Linked DNA regions of Vallitalea guaymasensis. The protein of the gene in region 1 interacts with the protein of each later gene in a pairwise test. Links are inferred from orthologs where the notes say so. Each region holds a gene or a part of one and is shown on either strand. Other genes may lie near its edges.

Evidence for each region.
Region 2: the proteins of dprA (region 1) and recA interact in binary tests that used the Bacillus subtilis proteins (3 or more experiments, as listed by UniProt). The link is inferred for Vallitalea guaymasensis from one-to-one orthologs.

The regions. Positions count from the first base shown.
Region 1 is NZ_CP058561.1:5,096,806-5,105,110, forward strand. Bases 2,059-5,019 are described here. They hold dprA (DNA-processing protein DprA), read left to right. Parts: upstream 2,059-2,970; coding sequence 2,971-4,068; downstream 4,069-5,019. Other genes in these bases: HYG85_RS21975 (lipid II:glycine glycyltransferase FemX), read left to right, coding at 2,059-2,954; topA (type I DNA topoisomerase), read left to right, coding at 4,081-5,019. In the rest of the region: HYG85_RS21965 (YifB family Mg chelatase-like AAA ATPase), read left to right, coding at 1-537; alr (alanine racemase), read left to right, coding at 622-1,725; more of HYG85_RS21975, read left to right, coding at 1,725-2,058; more of topA, read left to right, coding at 5,020-6,156; GTP-sensing pleiotropic transcriptional regulator CodY, read left to right, coding at 6,358-7,125; flagellar basal body rod protein FlgB, read left to right, coding at 7,445-7,819; flagellar basal body rod protein FlgC, read left to right, coding at 7,878-8,305. UniProt on the Bacillus subtilis protein: Protein that helps load RecA onto ssDNA during transformation. Binds cooperatively to circular ssDNA, is able to bridge different segments of DNA. Favors the loading of RecA onto SsbA- or SsbB-coated ssDNA and formation of RecA-DNA filaments.
Region 2 is NZ_CP058561.1:5,580,240-5,588,496, reverse strand. Bases 3,425-6,337 are described here. They hold recA (recombinase RecA), read left to right. Parts: upstream 3,425-4,299; coding sequence 4,300-5,376; downstream 5,377-6,337. Other genes in these bases: HYG85_RS24080 (regulatory protein RecX), read left to right, coding at 5,578-6,207; HYG85_RS24090 (competence/damage-inducible protein A), read left to right, coding at 3,425-4,117. In the rest of the region: HYG85_RS24110 (formate--tetrahydrofolate ligase), read left to right, coding at 1-13; bifunctional methylenetetrahydrofolate dehydrogenase/methenyltetrahydrofolate cyclohydrolase FolD, read left to right, coding at 83-934; 30S ribosomal protein S12 methylthiotransferase RimO, read left to right, coding at 995-2,332; pgsA (CDP-diacylglycerol--glycerol-3-phosphate 3-phosphatidyltransferase), read left to right, coding at 2,316-2,849; more of HYG85_RS24090, read left to right, coding at 2,888-3,424; rny (ribonuclease Y), read left to right, coding at 6,341-7,927; HYG85_RS24070 (stage V sporulation protein S), read left to right, coding at 8,109-8,257. UniProt on the Bacillus subtilis protein: Multifunctional protein involved in homologous recombination, DNA repair and competence.

The DNA.
Region 1 (8,305 bases):
AGGGTGAATGCAACAATTACATATCCAGCTAATTTTATGCTTGTAGCTTCTCTTAATCCTTGTCCATGCGGATATTATCCCGACAGAGAAAAATGCAGCTGTACTCCATTACAAATAAAAAGATATCTTAATAAAATATCTGGACCACTACTTGATAGAATAGATTTGCATGTAGAGGCCAATAATGTTAATTACAATGAACTTAATAATAAAAAGAAAATGGAAACGTCTAAGGATATTAAAGAACGAGTAATGAGAGCTCATAAGATTCAGCAAGAACGATATAAAGATTCTAAGATATATTTTAACTCAATGTTAAGTGCTGCTCAGATTGAAAAATATTGTCAGTTGGATGATAAGTCCAGAGAAATGATGAAGTTAGCCTTCGAGAAGCTGGATTTGAGTGCTAGAGCATATCATAGAATATTAAAAGTTGCAAGAACAATAGCGGATCTAGACGGTGAAAATGACATAGAAGAAAAACATCTAGCAGAAGCAATTCAGTATAGATCTCTTGACCGTAACTACTTTGATTAATAAATAGTAACTTGATATTATTCCATAAACTGTTTATAATGTTAACTTAGGGAAATTAATAGAATGATTTGAGGAGGAAGACAATTGTCTGATATCTATTTGGAAGTTAATCTTCATAACCTTTATTATAACCTATCCAAAATAAAAGAACAATTAAGTAATGATACCATGATTATGGCAGTTGTAAAAGGTAATGCTTATGGACATGGAAGTGTAGAAATTGCAAAAGCATTAAGTGGTGATGTAAATTATTTTGGAGTAGGATTATTGGACGAAGGTGTTGAACTTAGAAAAAACGGTTTAGAACTACCTATTTTTCTAATGGGACCCACTGAAGAGTTTGATATAGTTTATGAGAATAATATTACTATGAGTATCTGTTCATTGAATCAATTAAGAAAACTGATTGATTGGACAGAAAACAATAAAAAAACGATTAAGTTTCACTTAAAAGTAGAAACTGGAATGAATAGATTTGGTATAGATTACGACCAATTGGAAGAAGTTAAGTCACTATGTGAAAAAGCTACTTGTGCCATACTAGAAGGGGTATATTCTCATTTTGCAACAACATATAAAAATAATAGGTCTTATGTATTAGGACAAAAAGAAAAGTTTGATAAATATATAACTTTCTTTAATCAGCATTACAATGGCTTGATTTATCATATATGTAATAGCGAAAATACAATAGACTATAAAGAAGCTCATTATAATATGGTAAGATTAGGTAATGCTTTATACGGTCCCTGTAATAGTAAGAAAAGAATAGGACTCAAAAAGATTGCTGATATTAGAGCCAAAATCATATATTCTAAAAGTATTAAAGCCGGAGAACATATAGGTTATGGCAATAGTTATAAATCAAAACAGGATAAAACTATAGGAATAGTTCCAATGGGATTTTATTGTGGAATGGGATTGATTAAGAAACCTATAGGTTCCAAATTCGGTTCAGTTATTATATATTATCTAAAAGAAATATATAGATATCTATTCAGGAATAAAACAGTAATATTCTATAAAGGAAAACCTTTAGAAATATTAGGGAGACCTAATATGCAATACACTATTGTTGATATTACAGGCTTAGATGACCCTGATGAGATTATGGTTGAGATAAAGATCTCGCCTATTTTTGTAAAAGAGAATATAAAAAGGACATACATTTCGGAGGTAAAGAGTTAATGAAATTTGTTACACACATAGATGAAAAAAAATTTACTTTATTTAATGAAAACCATCCTAACGGACATGCTCTACAATCTATAGAATGGGGAAACCTAAAGTGTATTGGAGAGTGGACTAAGGAATTAGTTGGTTTAGAAGATGGTAGTGGTGATTTGCAAGCATCAGCTATGCTCCTTAGAAGAAAATTACCTGGCTTATCAAGATATATTTTATATGCTCCAAGAGGATATGTTCTTGATTATGAAAATATTGACTTAGTTAAAGAATTCACAAAAGAATTAAAGCAATATGCTAAAAAAACAAAGGCGATCTTTGTGAAAATTGACCCATGTATAATATATAAGGAAAGAACTATAGATGGAGACATAAAAGAAGATGGTATAGACAACACTAAGCTCATAGAATCATTGAAAAATATGGGTTATGCACACAAGGGAACAAATCTTGATTTTGAGGGAATTCAGCCTAGATTTGTATTCAAGTTAGATGTTGATAAGGATAAAGATACATTATTCAAAAGTTTTCATCATAAAACAAGGTACAATATTAGACTTGCAGAAAAAAAGGGTATTGAAATATATGAAGGAAGTATAGACGACCTAGAAGAATTTGAAAGAATCATGCGAGTTACAGGCTCTAGAGACGGCTTTATTACGAGACCTTTAAAGTATTTTAAAGATATGTATAACACTATGGAAAAACAAGGTAAAATGAAGCTGTTCATGGCTAAATATAATGTTAAAAAAGCACTAGATAAAGCTATCAGTGACTTGGAGAAAGAAGAAAACTCAAAAAAACCAAACGAAGATAGGATTAATAAACTCCAAAGAGAAATTCCGGAGATGACAGAGTTGGCTAGTAAAAATCTAGATGGAATTATTGTTTCTGGAGCAATTGTGTTATTGAATGGGAAAAAAGCATGGTATCTGTATGGAGCAAGTGACAACTTATATAGAAATCTAATGCCTAATTATTTATTGCAATGGCATATGATAGCATATTCTATGGATTGTGGCTGCACATTATATGATTTTAGAGGTATTTCAGGTAATCTTGACCCAAATCATCACCTATATGGTTTATACAGGTTTAAAAAGGGATTTAATGGTGATTTTGTTGAGTATATAGGCGAGTTTGATTTGGTGGTTAGTAAATTTTATTATAATCTATGGGAATTTTGGGTGCCAAAAGTAAAAAGATTAATTAGAAAACTTAGGAAAAAATAACTAAAGGATGATGCGTATGGGGAGTGTTATGGAAAAGGAGCACTATTGGTTATGGTTGAACAACATAAAAGGTATTGGGCTTAAAAAAATAAAATATCTATTAAATTATTTTGATGAACCAAAGTATATTTGGGAAGCCACTGATGAACTCAGTGAAGTTAAAGGCTTAAGAGAAATTGATAGAAAAGCAATTATCCAGTCTAGAAATAAGGATAAGATAATAGAATATTATAACAGAATAAAAAAGAGTAACATCAATTTTTATTCTATTGATGATGATTTGTACCCAGATAACTTGAAAAATATTTATGATTATCCCTATGGTATTTATGTAAAAGGAGATATAAAAGATGATTCTCCCATCATAGCTGTAGTTGGTGCTAGAAGATGTACTGAATATGGTAGGGAAGTTGCAAAACTTTTTGGAAGAGAATTAGCAAAAATGGGAATTATAATTATAAGTGGGATGGCAAGAGGCATTGATACTGCTGCTCATATAGGTGCACTGGAAGGTGGTGGCAGAACTTACGCTGTTCTTGGATCAGGTGTTAACATATGTTATCCTAAGGAAAATTATAAATTAATGGATGACATTAGTCATAAAGGAGCTCTAATATCTGAATTTCCAGTTAATCAAATTCCAAAACCAGGTAATTTTCCTCTAAGAAATAGAATTATTAGTGGAATAAGTGATGGAGTACTAGTTATAGAAGCTGCAGGAAAAAGTGGTTCTCTAATAACAGCAGACCAAGCATTGGAACAAGGAAAAGATGTCTATAGTATCCCTGGCAGGATAACAGATAAGCTAAGTGAAGGTACTAATAATTTAATAAAAATGGGTGCTAAAATGGTAACCAATATCGATGATATTTTAGATGAAATTTCTGTGAGTTTCACCAAGGAAAAACAAAAAAATTCAGAAAATATTACTTTAGGACTTGCAGAAATTGAAAAAATAGTGTATTCTTGTTTAAGTTTAGAACCTTTATTTATTGACGATATACATATTAAGTCAAACATACCAATTGATGAACTTGGGTTGATATTAACAAAACTGGAACTTAAGGGCGTAATAAAACAACTGCCAAACAAATATTTTATTAGAAAATTGTAGTGGAGGGTAAAAATGGCAAAGAATTTAGTAATAGTTGAATCGCCTGCAAAAGCAAAGACTATAAAAAAATTTTTAGGTAGCAATTATAAAGTTGAAGCTTCAATGGGACATGTAAGAGATTTACCCAAAAGTCAGTTAGGGGTAGACGTAGAAAATGATTTTGAACCGAAATATATTACTATAAGAGGTAAAGGAGAACTCCTAAAACATCTTAGAAAAGAAGTAAAAAAGGCTAACAAAGTTTTTCTCGCTACTGACCCTGACCGCGAAGGTGAAGCAATATCATGGCATTTGTTATTTTCTCTGAATTTAGCAGACAAAAAATTCTACAGAATAACTTTTAATGAAATAACAAAAAATGCAGTTAAGAATTCGATAAAACAAGCTAGAGAAATTAACATGGATTTGGTTGATGCTCAACAGGCTAGAAGGATACTCGACAGAATAGTCGGATATAAGATTAGCCCGCTACTATGGAAAAAAATAAAAAAAGGACTCAGTGCAGGAAGGGTCCAATCAACAGCTCTAAAACTCATTTGTGATAGGGAAGAAGAAATTAACAGCTTCATACCGGAAGAATATTGGTCATTAGATGCCAAGTTGCAAGATAAGGATTCAAAAGACAAATTCACTGCTACATTCTATGGTAAGAGCAAAAAGATGAAAATATCTTCAAAAGAGCAGGTTGATGAAATAATTGAATACCTAAAGGATAAAGAATATATTGTAAGTGATGTTAAAGAAAGTGAAAGACTAAAAAAACCACTTCTACCGTTTATTACGAGTACTCTTCAACAAGAAGCTGCTAAGAAACTTAATTTTACAACTTCTAAATCAATGAGAATAGCTCAACAGTTATATGAAGGTATAGATGTAAAGGGAAAAGGTACTGTAGGACTTATTACTTATCTACGTACTGACTCAACTCGTATATCTGATGATGCAGATAAAGCTGTAAAAGAATACATTTCAAGTAGTTTTGGAGAAGAGTATGTAAATAATAATAAAATCTCGAGCAATAAAAAGAGTAATGTTCAAGATGCCCATGAAGCTATAAGACCGACTTATGTTGATATTTATCCCGATGATATAAAAGAATCACTATCAAGGGATCAATTGAGATTATATAAGTTGATTTACAACAGATTTGTTGCAAGTAGAATGAAACCCGCTAAATACGCTACAAAATCAATTAAAATTAATGGAGGAGATTACAGATTTAACGCTTCCGGTTCTGTTTTGATCTTCGATGGATTTTTAAAAGTATATAATATCTCAGATGATAAGGAAGACAACCAAAAAATTGGGAATATTAATAAAGATTCTAATTTAAATTTAATAGATTTGAGCAAAAAACAACATTTTACTCAACCGGCACCTAGATATACAGAAGCATCATTGGTAAAGACATTAGAAGAGAATGGTGTTGGTAGACCAAGTACCTATGCACCGACTATATCTACCATTCAAAAAAGAGGCTATGTTTCAAAAGAAAAGAAGAATATCTTTCCTACAGAGCTAGGAGAAATAGTTAACGAGATAATGGAAAAATATTTTGAAGATATAGTAAATGTTAAATTCACAGCAGCGCTTGAAAAAGAACTAGATGAAGTTGAGACTGGAAATATACAATGGAAAGAAGTACTTAGAAAATTTTATCCTAATTTTTACGAAACAATTGAATACGCTGAAGAAAAAATAGGCAAAATTGAAATAAAGGATGAAGTTTCTGATGTTCTATGTGATAAATGTGGTAGAAACATGGTAATCAAAATAGGTAGATACGGTAAGTTTTTAGCATGTCCTGGTTTTCCAGAATGCAGAAACGCAAAACCTTTATATGAAAAGGTTGAAGGTGTATCTTGCCCTAAATGTAGTGGCGAAGTCTTTATTAAAAAGACTAAAAAGGGCAGAAGATATTATGGGTGTGAAAATAACCCAGAATGTGATTTTATGACTTGGAATAGACCTACTAAGGAAATATGTCCAAAGTGTGGAACTATTATGGTTGAAAAGGGCAAATATCTAAAATGTAACAACGAAGAATGTAATTATAGCGTTCTCAAGGAAAAAGAAGAACAGGAATAATAATTTTGTTATTCATGAAAGATGTCAAAGTAATTAGAAATAAAATTCTAGGGCAGTTACTTTGGAGTTAAAAAAAGCTAGGTTATAGCGTCAATTTAAAATATATACTTGAATATTTAGAAGCTTCGTAATATAATAAACTATGCAACTTGGTTGATGCTTTTAGCTTAATAGCATAATAATTTAGGAGGGAAAAATTTAATGAGTGTACAACTACTGGATAAAACAAGAAAGATCAACAGATTATTACAAAGAACAGGTACACAAAGGGTAATATTTACCGACATATGTGAAGTGCTTAGTGATATTTTATATTCTAATGCATTAGTCATTAGTAAAAAGGGCAAATTACTAGGACTTCATAACAGGGAAGAGATTGGTATTATTGAAGAGTTGTTACAAGATAAACTAGGAGCATGTATTGATGAAAATTTAAACGAAAGACTATTAAATGTTTTATCAACAAAAGAAAATGTTAATCTTGAAACATTAGGGTTCTCTTCAAACGTAAACGCAAACAATTATATTGGAATTATTATTCCAATAGATATTGCGGGAGAAAGACTTGGAACTTTATTCCTATATAAGAATAATGCTTCCTATGACATTGAGGACATAATATTAAGTGAATATGGTGCTACTGTTGTAGGACTAGAAATCATGAGATCAATCAACGAAGAAAACACAGAAGAAATTAGAAAGACTACTATCGTTAAATCTGCAATTGGTACATTATCATTCTCAGAACAAGAAGCGATTACTCATATCTTTGAGGAATTGAATGGTAGTGAGGGCATATTGGTTGCAAGTAAAATAGCTGATAGAGTTGGAATAACTAGATCTGTAATTGTTAATGCACTTAGAAAATTCGAGAGTGCAGGAGTTATTGAATCTCGTTCATTAGGTATGAAAGGAACTTATATTAAGGTTCTTAATGACGTATTGATTGAAGAACTCAGGAAACTATAAGATTTTATAATAAGGAGGGGAAGCTCGATAAGAGCTTTCCCTTTTTTGATTACAAAAAAAACTATTACTGTAAATTCTAGGGAGATTTTTCAAAAATTGTTAAGTATATATTGTATATTATGACATAAACTGATACAATATATAGGATAAAAGTATTTTTTTGGAAGAGATAATTGAGTATTAAATAACTTAAATTAATTATTAAGTCTTATTTATTAGATTAGTGTAAATTAAGTCTAATTGCTCATTACAAAAGCCTTGCAATTTTCGACATATAAATTATAATTAATATTAATGGATAAAAAAGGCAGGTGGAATTATGATCAGTAATAATATGTACAATGGAATTAATATTCTAGGCAAATCTTTAGATGCAAGTTTAATGAGGCATAATGTAATTTCAGAAAATATTGCTAATGAAGATACACCAGGTTATAAAAGGAAAGATGTTAAATTTGAAGGATTATTACAAGAAGCATTACTATCTAATAATAAATTGTCAGATATAGATACTAATGCATTAACACCACAGGTAGTTGTCGATAAAGCAAATCTAAGTTATAGATTAGATGGTAATAATGTAAACATTGACACAGAAATGACAGAACTTACAAAAAATCAGATTAAATTCAACGTTTTAGTTGACCAAGTATCTAATAATTTTAGTAGAATTAAAACAGTTTTAAGTCGTTAATTAGAAATAAGAGGTAATATGTTATATAAACATTAATTATGATTGGAGGTAAATGTAAATGTCTTTTTTTAATTCAATGAATGTTAGTGCAACCGGCTTGACTGCCCAAAGACTAAGGATGGACATTATTTCACAAAATCTTGCTAATGTAAATACCACTAAAACAAAAGATGGTGGACCATATAAAAGAAAAGTTTTACTTTTTGAAGAACAAAAAAGCAACAATTTCGGTTCGATGCTTAATGATTCTATTGATAATTATAAGGCTTCAGGAGTTAAGGTATCCAAGATTATCGAAGATACAAAACCATTAAAAAGAGTATATGATCCTAGTCATCCAGAAGCTGGCGATGATGGATATGTATTAATGCCTAATGTTAATACAATAGAAGAAATGGTAAATATGATTTCAGCCAATCGTTCTTATGAGGCTAATGTTACTGCGATGAATGCGACAAAATCAATGGCAATGAAATCTTTAGAAAT
Region 2 (8,257 bases), 480 kb from region 1 along the record:
TGGATTATTCTAGACAAAGAGAAGAGGCTATGCCTCGTTTTCTGTAGGACTTTCCCATAAGATAAATAAGGAGGAATCACTAATGAATGCTATCATAATTGATGGAAAGAAAACATCCAAAGACATTAAGGATGAGCTTATTATAAAAGTAGAAGAATTGAAGAATAAGGGTGTAGAGCCTACTCTTGCAGTTGTTTTGGTTGGTAAAGACCCTGCTTCACAAGTTTATGTGAAGCATAAGAAGAAAGCTTGTGAATACGTTGGAATGAGATCTCTGGCTTATGAATTAGATGAAAAGACTACTGAAGAAGCACTTCTTGAGTTAATTAATGAATTGAATGACAGAGATGACGTACACGGAATTCTAGTTCAGTTGCCATTACCAAAACATATTGATGAAGAGAAGATTCTGTTGGCTATAGATCCATCAAAAGATGTAGACGGTTTTCATCCATATAGTGTAGGAAACCTTAGTATAGGCAGAGATGGTTTTGTTTCATGTACCCCAGCAGGTATTATAGAGCTGATTAAGAGGTATAATATAGAGATAGAAGGAAAAAATTGTGTAGTTATAGGAAGAAGTAATATTGTTGGTAAACCAGTATCCATGTTATTATTAAAAGAAAATGGTACTGTTACAATATGTCATTCTAGAACTAAAAACATTAAAGAGATATGTAAAAATGCTGATATATTAGTTGTTGCAATAGGTAGAGCCAACTTTGTTACAAAAGATTTTGTAAAAGAAGGTGCTACAGTTATTGATGTAGGAATGAATAGACTTGATAATGGTAAATTATGTGGAGATGTTAAATATGACGAATGTTCTGCAATAGCAGGTGCCATAACTCCTGTACCAGGTGGTGTTGGTCCTATGACAATAGCAATGCTTATGAGCAATTGCGTAAAATCAGCCAATAATATGTTAAAATAATAGTTATATTCTATGACAGAGATTAAATAACTTGAAGAAAAAGGAGTGTTCTTATTGAACATAAAAATTTCATTTATTTCACTTGGTTGTGATAAGAATCTTGTGGATAGTGAAGTCATGTTAGGATTATTAAGAGACAAGGGATATACATTAATAAATGATGAAACAGAAGCAGATGTTATAGTTGTAAATACATGTGGATTCATTCAAGATGCAAAAGAAGAGAGTATAGGCACAATCATAGAGATGGGGCAATACAAAGAAAATGGAAAATGTAAAGCTTTGATTGTAACAGGTTGTCTTGCTCAGAGATATCAAGATGAACTTATAAAAGAAATGCCTGAGATAGATGCTATTTTAGGAGTTTCTAATTACGACAAAGTGATTGAAGCAGTTGAATCAGTACTTGATAACAAGAAATATGTGGCTTTTGAAGATAACGACCATGTTCCTGAAGAATATATTAACAGAGTAATCAGTTCTACAGGGTATTCTGCTTATCTTAAAATTGCTGAAGGCTGCGATAATCATTGTACTTACTGTATTATTCCTAAAATCAGAGGAAAGATAAAAAGCAGAACAATGGAAAGTCTTATAGAAGAGACTAAGTATTTAGCGCAAAATGGTGTGAAAGAGTTAATACTGGTTGCTCAAGATACAACAAAATATGGTATTGACATTTATGGAGAAAAAAAATTACCAGCTTTACTGAGAGAGTTATGTAGGGTGGATGGTATTGAATGGATTAGATTATTATACTGTTATCCAGAAGAAATAACAGACGAATTAATTGAAGTAATGAGAGATGAAGAAAAAGTTCTTAATTATTTAGATATGCCTATTCAACATGCCAATAATGATATATTAAGAAGAATGGCAAGAAAAGGCACAAAAGAAATGATTACAGACGCCATATCTAAACTTAGAAAAGCAATACCGGATATTTGCCTTAGAACTACACTTATTACAGGTTTCCCTGGAGAGACTAGAGAACAATTTGAAGATATGAAAGAATTTGTACAAGATGTTAGATTTGATAGATTAGGAGTTTTTTCATATTCGCCGGAAGAAGGTACACCTGCTGCTTTATTTGAAGATCAGATAGATGATGATATAAAAGAAGCTAGAAAAGATGAAATAATGGCACTGCAGCAAGGGATATCCAAGTCTATTAACGAAGAGTTGGTAGGTAAAACCTATTCTGTCATTATTGAAGGATATATGCCAGAGGATAGAGTATACTGTGGAAGGACTTATCGTGATGCTCCTGATGTAGATGGCATGATATTTGTAAGTTGTCCTTATGAATTAATGTCGGGAGATATAATTAATGTTAGAGTTAGTTCATCTAATGAATATGATTTAATAGGAGAGATTATCAATGAATATAGCGAATAAGTTAACTTTGTTTCGTGTTATATTAATTCCATTTTTTTTATTGTCACTATATATAATTGAAGCACCATATGGCAATATCATAGGTGTCATAATATTTATAATAGCAAGTTTAACAGATTTTCTTGATGGACATTTAGCTAGATCAAGAAATCTAGTAACTGATTTTGGAAAATTCATGGACCCACTGGCTGATAAGTTATTAGTGGCATCAGCACTCATTTATCTAGTAGAAGTTAAAGAATTGGCTGCATGGATTGTTATAGTAATTATCGGTAGAGAATTCATAATCAGTGGAGTTCGCCTTGTTGCTGCCAATAAAGGTATTGTTATTGCAGCAGGATGGTGGGGAAAGATAAAAACCATGATTACAATGATTATGATTATAGTTATTCTATGTAATTTTAATTTTGAAGGTATAGTTGTTATTGAACAAATACTTATCTATGCATCTTTATTATTTACAGTAATATCTGCCCTTGATTATATAACAAAGAATATTAATATATTTAAGGAATAAATTTAATGCTTAAAGGAATTTTGAAAGGATGATACCATATGACTGCTGAAATAATAGCCATTGGAACAGAATTACTACTCGGAGATATTTTGAATACTAACGCAAGGTACTTATCAAGACAATTGGCAGATATGGGTATTTCTGTTTACTACCAATCAGTTGTAGGCGATAATGTTGATAGATTACAAGAAACAATAGAAAATGCTATGAATAGGACTAGCATCATTATCACAACTGGGGGGTTGGGGCCTACAACTGATGATTTATCTAAAGAAACTATTGCACAAGTGTTAGGTTTACCTCTTATTGAACACGAGGAATCCAAAAAGAGGATAGTTGATTTCTTCAAACAACGAGATATACCTATGACAGAAAATAATTTAAAACAGGCATATATACCAGAAGGGGCTATTGTTCTTGAAAATGATAATGGAACGGCTCCAGGATTTATTGTAAAAACAAAAAACAATATAATCATTGTATTACCTGGACCACCAAGTGAAATGGTACCCATGTTTGAAAAGGGAGTCAAAAAAGAATTGAAAAAGTTAAATGAAGGTGTTATTTTCTCAAGGACTTTAAAATTATGTGGTATAGGAGAAAGTACGGTTGCAAACATATTGCAAGACGTTATAGATAACCAAACCAATCCTACCATTGCTCCTTATGCAAAAGATGGAGAGGTTCATCTTAGGATAACAGCCAAGACCAATGAAGAATCAAAAGCTATCAAATTAATTGATGCTATGGAACAAAAAGTGGCTGATCATGTTGGAGAATATATATATACTACTGATGAAAAGACTCTTGAGGAAACAATTGTTCATATAATGAAGAATAAGAATCTGACTCTGTCTGTAGCTGAATCCTGTACTGGTGGACTGCTAAGCGGCAGAATCATTAATTGTTCTGGAGTTTCTGATGTATATAAGGAAGGATTTATTACTTACTCCAATGAAGCGAAAATGAAATATCTTGGGGTTAGAAAAGATACCCTTGAAGAATTTGGTGCAGTCAGTGAAGAAACAGCAAGGGAAATGGCAGAAGGACTAATTGACAAATGCGATACGTCTGCCTCTATATCCATTACAGGCATTGCAGGACCCACTGGAGGCACAGAAGAAAAGCCTATAGGACTTGTTTACATAGGGGTATCATATAAAGGTGTTACTACAGTCAAAAAGTGCAATTTTTACGGTAATAGACAGAAAATCAGAACGAGAGCTGTAGTAGAGAGCCTTATAATGTTATGGAACAAAATCAAATAGTGATATATCTAAATTAAGTCTATGATTAACATAGGCTTAATTTTAAACTATAAGAACTATATGGATTATTGAAATATTTGTAAAAAATGTATTGACGTAATTAAAATAATATATTATAATTATAAACGAACATAAGTTCGGTTTTTTAATTTGAAAGGGGGAACCTAGTTAATAGGGACTATATGAAAGATGATAAAAAAAGAGCGTTAGAGGCAGCGATATCCAATATTGAGAAGCAATATGGTAAAGGTTCCATAATGAAGTTAGGTGAATCCAGAGAGAATATGAACATTGAAACTATTCCTACAGGGTCACTTAGTTTAGATATAGCACTTGGTGCTGGAGGTATACCAAAAGGAAGAATCATTGAAGTTTATGGGCCAGAATCAAGTGGTAAAACAACTGTTGCATTACATATGGTAGCAGAAGCACAAAAAAAAGGTGGAATAGCTGGTTTTGTGGATGCTGAGCATGCATTAGACCCTGAGTATGCAAAAAAGATAGGTGTAGATATAGATAATTTATATATATCACAGCCAGACAATGGAGAACAAGCTCTTGAGATAACAGAAACAATGGTACGTTCTGGTGCAATTGATATTGTTATAGTGGACTCTGTTGCCGCCCTTGTACCAAGAGCAGAAATTGAAGGAGAAATGGGAGATTCTCATGTGGGGCTTCAAGCAAGACTTATGTCTCAAGCACTAAGAAAGCTGACAGCAGTAATAAACAGGTCAAAATGTGTTGTTATCTTCATTAATCAGTTGCGTGAAAAAGTTGGAGTAATGTTCGGTAATCCAGAAACTACAACTGGAGGTAGAGCGCTTAAGTTTTATTCATCAGTCAGACTTGATGTTAGAAGAATAGAAACACTGAAACAAAGTACTGATTTCATTGGAAATAGAGTTAGAGTAAAAGTAGTCAAAAATAAAATAGCGCCACCATTCAAAACAGCCGAATTTGATATAATGTTCGGAAAAGGTATATCAAAAGTAGGAGATATATTAGACTTGGCAACTCAAGAAAATATTGTTAATAAAAGCGGTGCTTGGTATTCTTATAATGAGACTAGATTAGGACAAGGTAGAGAAAATGCAAAACAATATTTAAGTGATAATACTGAATTATTGACGGAGATAGAGAATTTGGTAAGAAAGCATTTTGAGATACCAGTAGATGGAGAACAGGACACAAATAAAAAGAATAGCGAGCCTAAAAAAGAAAAAGAAACAACTGACACAAAAAAAGCTAAGAAGTAATTAGTTGTGTTTTATTAAATATACTTGATTGAATTATAATGATAGATGATAAGGGGCTTCTCATAATCCATTTTTACATCAATGTAGGTGTAAGGACAGTGACTATCTTACAACTTATTGATAGGCATGAAAATAGATTATAAGACAGCCTCTTTTTAAGGATAGATATATTATACTAATGTATCCTAAGAAAGGATATTTATGATTATTACAAATATTATTCAGAATAAAAGATTTAAAAATTATTATGATATATATATAGATGATGAATATTTGTTTTTTGTTACCTATAAGGAACTAAAGTTCTTGAAATTAAAAGAAAATGATTTGTTATCAGAAGAAATATTACACAAAATATATAGAGATTATGTATATCCTAGGGCTAAAAATAGGGCTTTTAGACTATTACAAAGAAGAGATATGCCTAAGAAAGAAATTATAAAAAAACTTAAAGAGACAGGTTATAATCAATATATAATTAATAAAGTTATTGAGTTTTTGGAAGAGTACAACTTTATTGATGATAGAAAATATACGGAAAAATACATAAATTATAACAAAACGAAGAAAAGTTTGAAACAAATCAATATAGAACTTATAAGAAAAGGCATATCAAAAGATATAGTTGAAGAATTTGCAGATTATACAGAAATTTGCGAAGAAGATATAGCATATAATTTGATTTATAAAAAATATAAAAATCTAGATACTATAGATAATAAAATCAAAAGAAGAATGATAAGTTATTTAATGAGAAAAGGTTATAATTATGGTTTAATTAGTAAAGTAATTAATCAATTTATACAAAATGAAAAGTTAACGAATACATAATAAATATGTAAAAAACGTTATGGAATATGTATATTATTTAAAAGAGTTTTCATTAAAACTTGACATAATATCTAAAACGTTATAAAATTTATATGTTATGGAAAATAACATCATGCACAATGAAAAATAAATAATGAGGAGGTGTTACCATTTGTTAGACGTTACTATAAATATAATATTACTAGTATTGTTAATACTTGTCGTTGCAGTTGTAGTTGGAGTAATAACTTTTAAGCTTGGTGTTTCTTATAGAAAGAAAGTGGCGGAATCACAATATGGATCAGCTGAACAAAAAGCTAGAAAAATTGTTGATGATGCTATAAAAGAAGCAGAATCTATTAAACGGGAAAGTCGTTTAGAGGTTAAAGAAGAAACTTATAAAATCAAAAGTGATCTAGATAAAGAAGTTAAAGAGCGAAGAAATGAATTACAACGCCTTGAGCGACGACTTCTTCAAAAAGAAGAATCTTTAGACAAAAAAGCTGAAAGCTTTGAAAGAAAAGAAAATCAGTTAACATCTAGAGAAGAACAATTAGCAAAAATAAAAGCAGAAGTATCTGAATTACAGAAAAAACATGTCAAAGAGTTAGAAAAAATTTCTGGCCTCACCTCCAATCAAGCAAAAGAATACCTTTTAAAATCTGTTGAAAATGAAGTCAAACATGAAACAGCAATTTTAATTAAAGAATTGGAAGTAAAAGCAAAAGAAGAGGTTAACAAAAAATCTAAAGAAATATTGGCGAATGTAATACAAAAATGCGCAGTTGACCATGTTGCCGAAACTACTGTATCAGTAGTACCTCTTCCAAGTGATGAAATGAAAGGAAGAATAATAGGTCGAGAAGGAAGAAACATTAGAACCTTGGAGACTTTAACAGGAATAGATCTTATTATTGATGATACGCCTGAAGCAGTTATACTTTCTGGATTTGATCCAATAAGAAGAGAAGTTGCAAGAATTGCACTTGAAAAATTAATTGTTGATGGAAGAATCCATCCTGCAAGAATTGAAGAAATGGTAGAAAAAGCAAGAAAAGAAGTTGAGAATATTATTCGTGAAGAAGGTGAAATGGCCACTTTCGACACAGGTGTTCATGGCTTACACCATGAATTAACGAGATTGTTAGGTAAGATGAAGTTTAGAACAAGTTATGGACAGAGTGTTTTAAAACATTCAATCGAGGTATCTCATTTAAGTGGATTAATTGCCGGTGAAATCGGAGTAGATGTAAGAGTAGCTAAACGTGCTGGTTTATTACATGATATTGGTAAATCAGTTGACCATGAAATGGAAGGTTCACATGTTTCCATAGGTGCAGACTTATGTAGGAAATATAAAGAATCAGATGTGATTGTCAATGCTGTTGAAGCACATCACGGTGATGTAGAACCTACTAGTCTAGTTGCTGTCATTGTACAAGCAGCTGATGCTATATCTGCTGCAAGACCAGGTGCACGACGTGAAACATTAGAAACATATATTAAGAGACTTCAACGTCTTGAAGAGATTGCTGATGAATTTAAAGGTGTCGATAAATCTTTTGCTATTCAAGCAGGTAGAGAAATTAGAATAATGGTTGTTCCTGATCAAACAAGTGATGAAGAAATGGTATTACTTGCAAGAGAAATTTCTAAGAAAATAGAGGATGAATTGGAATACCCAGGACAAATTAAAGTTAATGTTATAAGAGAAACAAGAGCAGTTGAATATGCTAAATAATAAAAAGCGTGAGAAATCACGCTTTTTTGTGTTTTAGTTAACTATTTTGTAGAAATTTTGTATTTGATATTAATTGAAAAAAATAAAAATTAATATTGTCCATAAAAATTGATTGAAAAAAAGGAAAACAGAATTTCTTATTGAATTAATAACTATAACCAAAAAAAGGGGGTCTTTTAGAGTGGAAGTTTTAAAAGTTGCTGCAAAATCTAATCCCAATTCGGTAGCTGGTGCTCTTGCTAATACTATCCGTGAACAAGGCGGTGCTGAATTACAAGCAATCGGGGCAGGCGCATTAAATCAAGCAATAAAAGCAATAATAATTGCAAG